Kaistia algarum: one gene and its partner. Each later gene encodes a partner of the first gene's protein in a complex. Links are inferred from orthologs where the notes say so. Each region holds a gene or a part of one and is shown in the gene's direction. Other genes may lie near its edges. The genes, in order: accB and accD.

Evidence for each region.
Region 2: the proteins of accB (region 1) and accD are in contact, whole or in part, in a solved structure (PDB 8UXZ), measured with the Escherichia coli proteins. The link is inferred for Kaistia algarum from one-to-one orthologs.

What each region holds. Positions count from the first base shown.
Region 1 is NZ_JAPKNJ010000002.1:762,671-765,736, reverse strand. Bases 52-2,798 are described here. They hold accB (acetyl-CoA carboxylase biotin carboxyl carrier protein), read left to right. Parts: upstream 52-1,070; coding sequence 1,071-1,526; downstream 1,527-2,798. Other genes in these bases: accC (acetyl-CoA carboxylase biotin carboxylase subunit), read left to right, coding at 1,541-2,798; aroQ (type II 3-dehydroquinate dehydratase), read left to right, coding at 595-1,032; OSH05_RS16830 (DsbA family protein), read left to right, coding at 52-459. Outside these bases: more of OSH05_RS16830, read left to right, coding at 1-51; more of accC, read left to right, coding at 2,799-2,875; aat (leucyl/phenylalanyl-tRNA--protein transferase), read left to right, coding at 3,029-3,066. UniProt on the Escherichia coli protein: This protein is a component of the acetyl coenzyme A carboxylase complex; first, biotin carboxylase catalyzes the carboxylation of the carrier protein and then the transcarboxylase transfers the carboxyl group to form malonyl-CoA.
Region 2 is NZ_JAPKNJ010000001.1:1,889,743-1,892,993, reverse strand. What follows is about bases 320-3,251. They hold accD (acetyl-CoA carboxylase, carboxyltransferase subunit beta), read left to right. Parts: upstream 320-1,298; coding sequence 1,299-2,204; downstream 2,205-3,251. Other genes in these bases: OSH05_RS09160 (bifunctional folylpolyglutamate synthase/dihydrofolate synthase), read left to right, coding at 2,314-3,251; trpA (tryptophan synthase subunit alpha), read left to right, coding at 439-1,281; trpB (tryptophan synthase subunit beta), read left to right, coding at 320-360. Outside these bases: more of trpB, read left to right, coding at 1-319.

The sequences.
Region 1 (3,066 bases):
TTCGACTACAACTGCGGCTACTGCAAGCGCGCTCATGCCGACATGGCGAAGCTGATGGATGAGGACAAGAACCTCCGCGTCGTCCTCAAGGAATTTCCGGTCCTCGGACCTGGATCGGAGGAGGCGGCGCAGGTTGCCGTCATCGTCAACGAGATGGCGCCGGAAAAATACCGCGCCTTCCATGACGAATTGCTGCTGTCCCGGGGCGAGGTGAACGGCGCACGGGCGCTGGCCGTCGCGGGCGATGTCGGTCTCGACACGGCCGCCATCAAGGCGCGCCTCAAGGAGCCGGAGATCGGCGCCACGATCAACGAATCCTACACCCTTGCCCAGTCGCTCGGCATCAACGGAACGCCGTCCTATGTCGTCAAGGACGAGGTCGTTGTCGGCGCCGTCGGCTATGACACGTTGAAGGGTAAAATCGAATCGGTACGCGCTTGCGGGTCGACTTCCTGCTGAGCTGACGGCCTCCGCCCGATCCATGAAGCCCTGCCGGGCAATCGGCGGGGCTTTTCCTTTATCCGCCGACCCCCTATAACCTGCCGACCTCGGCCCCGGCCGCGTTCTGCCGACGAGGCCTGCAAACGGTCATCGATGACGATATCCATTCTGGTACTCAACGGCCCCAACCTGAACATGCTCGGCAAGCGCGAGCCTGGCATCTATGGGGCCAAGACTCTCGCCGAGATCGGCGAGGAAACGACCGCCTTCGGCGCCACGCTGGGCCTTGCGGTCGATTTCCGGCAGTCGAACCATGAAGGCGAGTTGATCGACTGGATCCATGAGGCGCTCGGCCGACATCGCGGCATCGTCATCAACCCCGGCGCCTACACCCACACCTCGGTCGCGTTGCAGGATGCGATTCGGGCCGTCGGGTTGCCGACGGTGGAAGTTCACCTGTCGAACGTCTTCGCGCGCGAGGCGTTTCGGCACCATTCCTACATTTCCCCGGTAGCGCTGGGCGTCATCTGCGGATTTGGTCCGCAGGGTTACGCGCTGGCGCTGCAGGCGCTGAAGCCGGCCGTCCTTTGAAGGGACCGGGCAAGCTTCCGAACGAGAGACAGAAGGGCATGACCAGCAAGAATTCGACCATCGACCAGGAATTGATCCGGCAGCTCGCGATGCTGCTGACGGAAACCGACCTTTCCGAAATCGAAGTCGAGCATGCCGACCTGCGGATCCGCGTCGCCCGTACCATCACCGTGGCCCCGGCCGCCGTCCAGGTTTCGGCCCCGGTCCCCGTCGCAAGCGCCGTCGTCGTCGCTCCGGTTGAGGCCAATCCCGCGAACCATCCGGGTGTCGTGCCCTCGCCGATGGTCGGCACCGCCTACCGCTCGCCCGAGCCCGGCGCCAAATCGTTCATTGAGGTCGGCGACACCGTCCGGGAGGGCCAGACGCTGTTGATCGTCGAGGCGATGAAGACCATGAACCAGATTCCGTCGCCTCGTTCCGGCACGGTCAAGGCGATCATGGTGATCGACGGCCAGCCGGTCGAATATGGCGAACCCCTGTTGATCATCGAATGAGTGCCGCTGGGCCGATGTTCAACAAGATCCTCATCGCCAATCGCGGCGAAATCGCCCTGCGCATCCTGCGCGCCTGCAAGGAACTGGGCATCGAGACGGTCGCCGTCCATTCGACGGCCGATGCCGATGCCATGCATGTCCGCCTCGCCGACGAGAGCGTGTGCATCGGGCCGCCTCCGGCCCGCGACAGCTATCTGAATATCCCGTCGCTGCTCGCAGCGTGCGAGATCACCGGCGCAGACGCGATCCATCCGGGCTATGGCTTTCTGTCCGAGAACGCGCGTTTCGCCGAGATCCTCGAAGCTCACAACATCACCTTCATCGGCCCGAAATCCGAACATATCCGGATCATGGGCGACAAGATCGAAGCGAAGCGCACCGCGCAGCGCCTTGGCATTCCGGTCGTTCCGGGGTCGGACGGGGCGCTGAAGGACGAGGCCGACGCGCTGAAGAACGCGGCGTATATCGGCTATCCGGTTCTGATCAAGGCCTCTGCCGGCGGTGGTGGCCGTGGCATGAAGGTGGCGAAATCGGCGGACGAATTGCCGATCGCCTATTCGACGGCGCGTTCTGAGGCGAAGTCGGCCTTCGGCGACGACGCCGTCTACATGGAAAAATACCTCGAGAAGCCGCGGCATATCGAGATCCAGGTGTTCGGCGACGGCAAGGGCTATGCCGTGCATCTGGGCGAGCGCGACTGTTCGCTCCAGCGTCGGCACCAGAAGGTCTGGGAAGAGGCGGGCTCGCCCGCCCTGAACGCCGGCGAGCGTGAACGCATCGGCGCGATCTGCGCCAAAGCCATCGCCGGTCTTGGCTATTCCGGCGCGGGCACCATCGAGTTCCTCTACGAGAATGGCGAGTTCTATTTCATCGAGATGAACACCCGCTTGCAGGTCGAACATCCGGTGACCGAGGCGGTCACGGGTATCGATCTCGTCAATGAGCAGATCCGCGTTGCCTCGGGCGCAGGACTGTCATTCCGCCAGGAAGACGTGACCTTCGAAGGTCATGCCATTGAATGCCGCATCAACGCCGAGGATCCGCGGACCTTCGCGCCGTCGCCGGGGCTGATCACCTATTACCATCCGCCGGGCGGCCTGGGCGTCCGCGTCGATTCGGGTGTCTATCAGGGCTACAAGATCCCGCCCTATTACGACAGCCTGATCGGCAAGCTGATCGTGCATGGGCGCAACCGCGTCGAATGCATGATGCGGCTGCGCAGGGCGCTCGACGAGTTCGTCGTCGACGGGATCAAGACGACGATCCCGCTGTTCCGCGAACTGGTCGACGATCCCGATATCGCCAATGGCGACTACGACATTCATTGGCTGGAGAAGAAGCTGGCCTGACCTGCCGAAGCCATGCATCGGTGCGGCTTTCGCGGCGCGGCGAACCGTGGCAGACTTGATCGTCCTGTTGGGGCAGGGCGGTTGTCTGTTCGTACGGTGAACCCGATCGGGACGGAAACCTGATCGGAGCCGGTTGCCGGTTAGAATGGGTCGATGACAAGACAGTCCGATTCGGCGCCTCAGATCACGCC
Region 2 (3,251 bases), on another replicon or contig:
CCGGGCGTGCTTCATGGCAACCGCACCTATCTGCTGCAGGATTCCGACGGCCAGATCCTCGAGGGGCATTCGGTTTCGGCCGGCCTCGATTATCCCGGGGTCGGTCCAGAGCACTCGTGGCTGCGCGACACGGGCCGCGTTTCCTATGTCCCGATCGTGGACGACGAGGCGATCGCCGCCTTCCAGCTCTGCACGCGCACCGAGGGCATCATCCCGGCGCTGGAATCGGCCCACGCCATCGCGGAAGCCGTCAAGCGCGCCCCCGGCATGGCCGAGGATGACATCATCCTCGTCAATCTCTCGGGCCGCGGCGACAAGGACGTCCACACCGTCGGCAAGATCTTGGGGATGGATGTTTGAATCGGGCGCGTGGCCGAACCTTCCCCGCGCGCCTTCCCCGTCTTGACGCCATCCTCCATCGAGCCTAGGCCGAATGCCATGACCGAAACCCGCATCGACCGTCGTTTTGCCGCGCTCAAGTCCGAGGGCCGGCCGGCGCTTGTGACCTTCATGACGGCCGGCGATCCCGATCCGGCAACCACGCTGGCGCTGCTCCATGCGCTGCCGGCCGCCGGCGCCGACGTCATCGAGCTCGGCATGCCCTTCTCCGATCCGATGGCCGATGGTCTGGCGATCCAGGCCGCCGGGCTGCGCGCGTTGAAGGGCGGGCAGACGCTCAACAAGACGCTCGATCTGGTGCGCGAATTTCGCAAGAGCGACGACGCGACGCCGATCGTGCTCATGGGCTACTACAACCCGATCTATTCGCATGGCTCCGAAGCCTTCGTTCGCGACGCGAAGGCGGCTGGCGTGGACGGTCTGATCATCGTCGACCTGCCGCCGGAGGCCGATGATGAGCTCTGCATCCCGGCGCTCGCGGCCGGGCTCAATTTCATCCGCCTCGCCACCCCGACGACGGATGACCAACGCCTGCCGATGGTGCTCCGCAACACCTCCGGTTTCGTCTATTACGTCTCGATCAATGGCATCACTGGCTCAGCCGCGCCGGATGCGAGCCGCGTCGCAGAATCGGTTGCGCGCATCAAGCGCCATACCCATCTGCCTGTCGCGGTCGGCTTTGGCGTTCGCACGGCCGAGCAGGCTGCCGCCATAGGCGCCAATGCCGATGGCGTCGTCGTTGGTTCGGCCATTGTCGCGGCGATCGCCGCCTCACTGGACGACGAGGGCAGGGCAACGGCGGCGACCGTGCCGGCCGTCGTCAATCTCGTATCCTCGCTCGCCTCGGGCGTTGCCAGCGTGCGCCGGTCCGCCGCGGCCTGAAGAAGAGGGTTTTTCGCATGAGCTGGATCAACGACGTCGTTCGTCCGAAGATCAAGAGCCTCCTGAACAAGCGGGAAGTCCCGGAGAACCTCTGGGTCAAATGTCCCGAGACGGGCGAGATGGTGTTCCATCGCGACCTTGAGGCCAATCACTACGTGATCCCGAATTCGGGCTATCACATGCGGATGACCGCCCCGAAGCGGCTCAACTATTTCTTCGATGAGGGGAAATACGAGTCGATCGCGGTTCCCGATGTGGCGGTCGATCCACTGAAGTTCCGCGACGAGCGTCGCTATACGGACCGCCTCAAGGATGCGCGCACCAAGACCGGATTGCAGGACGCGGTCGTCGTCGGCGCCGGCTTCGTCGAGGGCGTGCCGCTTGTCGCGGCGGTGCAGGATTTCGATTTCATGGGCGGCTCGCTCGGCATGGCGGCCGGCGAGGCCGTGATTGCCGGCATGGAAGCGGCGCTGCAGCGCCAGCAGCCCTTCATCATGTTCGCGGCCTCCGGCGGCGCCCGCATGCAGGAAGGCATCCTGTCGCTGATGCAGCTTCCCCGCACGACGGCGGCGGTGATCGCGCTGCGCGAGGCGCGGCTTCCCTATATCGTCGTCCTCACCAATCCGACGACCGGCGGTGTCACGGCGTCCTATGCCATGCTGGGCGATATTCATATCGCCGAGCCGGGCGCGCTGATCGGCTTTGCCGGCCCGCGCGTCATCGAGCAGACGATCCGCGAGAAGCTGCCGCCGGGCTTCCAGCGTTCCGAATATCTCTATGATCACGGCATGGTCGACATGGTCGTCCATCGCCATCAGCTCCGCGCGACCATCGCCCGGCTCTGCGGCCTGCTCGGGCCGAAGGCAGCCAGGCTGCCGGCGATCGCCGGCCAGCGCCATGACGAGGTCGCGCTGGCGTCGTAGTCCGCTGCTATCTTCCGCCGGGCGGCGCCACCGCTGTCCGGGCTCGACCGTCTTTTCTGCATGAAACTACCGATCGGCGGGCGCCCGCCCGTCGCCGAGAGCGTTTCCCATGGTTACCAGTACCGTCGTCCTGCAGCGGCTCTTCCAGCTCCATCCCAAGGAGATCGATCTATCGCTCGATCGCCTGGAGCCGCTTCTGGAAAAGCTCGGCCATCCGGAAGAGCGTCTGGGGACGGTGTTCCACATCGCCGGAACCAACGGCAAAGGCTCGGTGACGGCCTTTCTGCGCGCGATGCTGGAGGCCTCGGGTCGGACCGTCCACGTCTATACCTCGCCCCATCTCGTGCGCTTTCACGAGCGCATCCGTCTGGGCCAGCCCGGCGGCGGTCGCTTTGTGAGCGAGGAGGAACTCGTCGCGACGTTGCTCGAACTCGAACGCGTCAATGACGGCGCGCCGATCACCCATTTCGAGATCACGACGGCCGCGGCGCTCAAGCTCTTCGCCGACCATCCGGCGGATGTGACGCTGCTCGAAGTCGGGCTCGGGGGGCGGTTCGACGCCACCAACGTCATCCGCTTGCCAGAAGTTTCGGTGATCACGTCGATCTCGCTCGACCATGAGAGATTCTTCGGCGATCGGTTGGAGGATATCGCTGGCGAGAAGGCCGGCATCATCAAGCGCGGCCGGCCGGTCGTTACCTCGCCTCAGGTGGCGCCCGTTCTCGGCGTGATCGAGGCGAAGGCCGCCCGGCTTGGCGCGCCGCTCTTCGTCGGCAATCAGGATTGGATCGCCCATTCCGAGCGGGGCCGTCTCGTCTTTCAGGACGAGGACGGGTTGCTCGACCTGCCGCCGCCCCGCCTTCCCGGCCGCCATCAATTCGTCAATGCCGGTGCCGCCATCGCGGCGCTGCGCCGGTCCTCGCTCGCCATCCCGACGGCCGCGATCGAAACGGGTCTGACGAGCGTTGAATGGCCGGCGCGCATGCAGCGGCTTGCGAGCGGCAAGCTCGTCGATCTCGCCCCGGCGGGCGCCGAGATCTGGCTCGA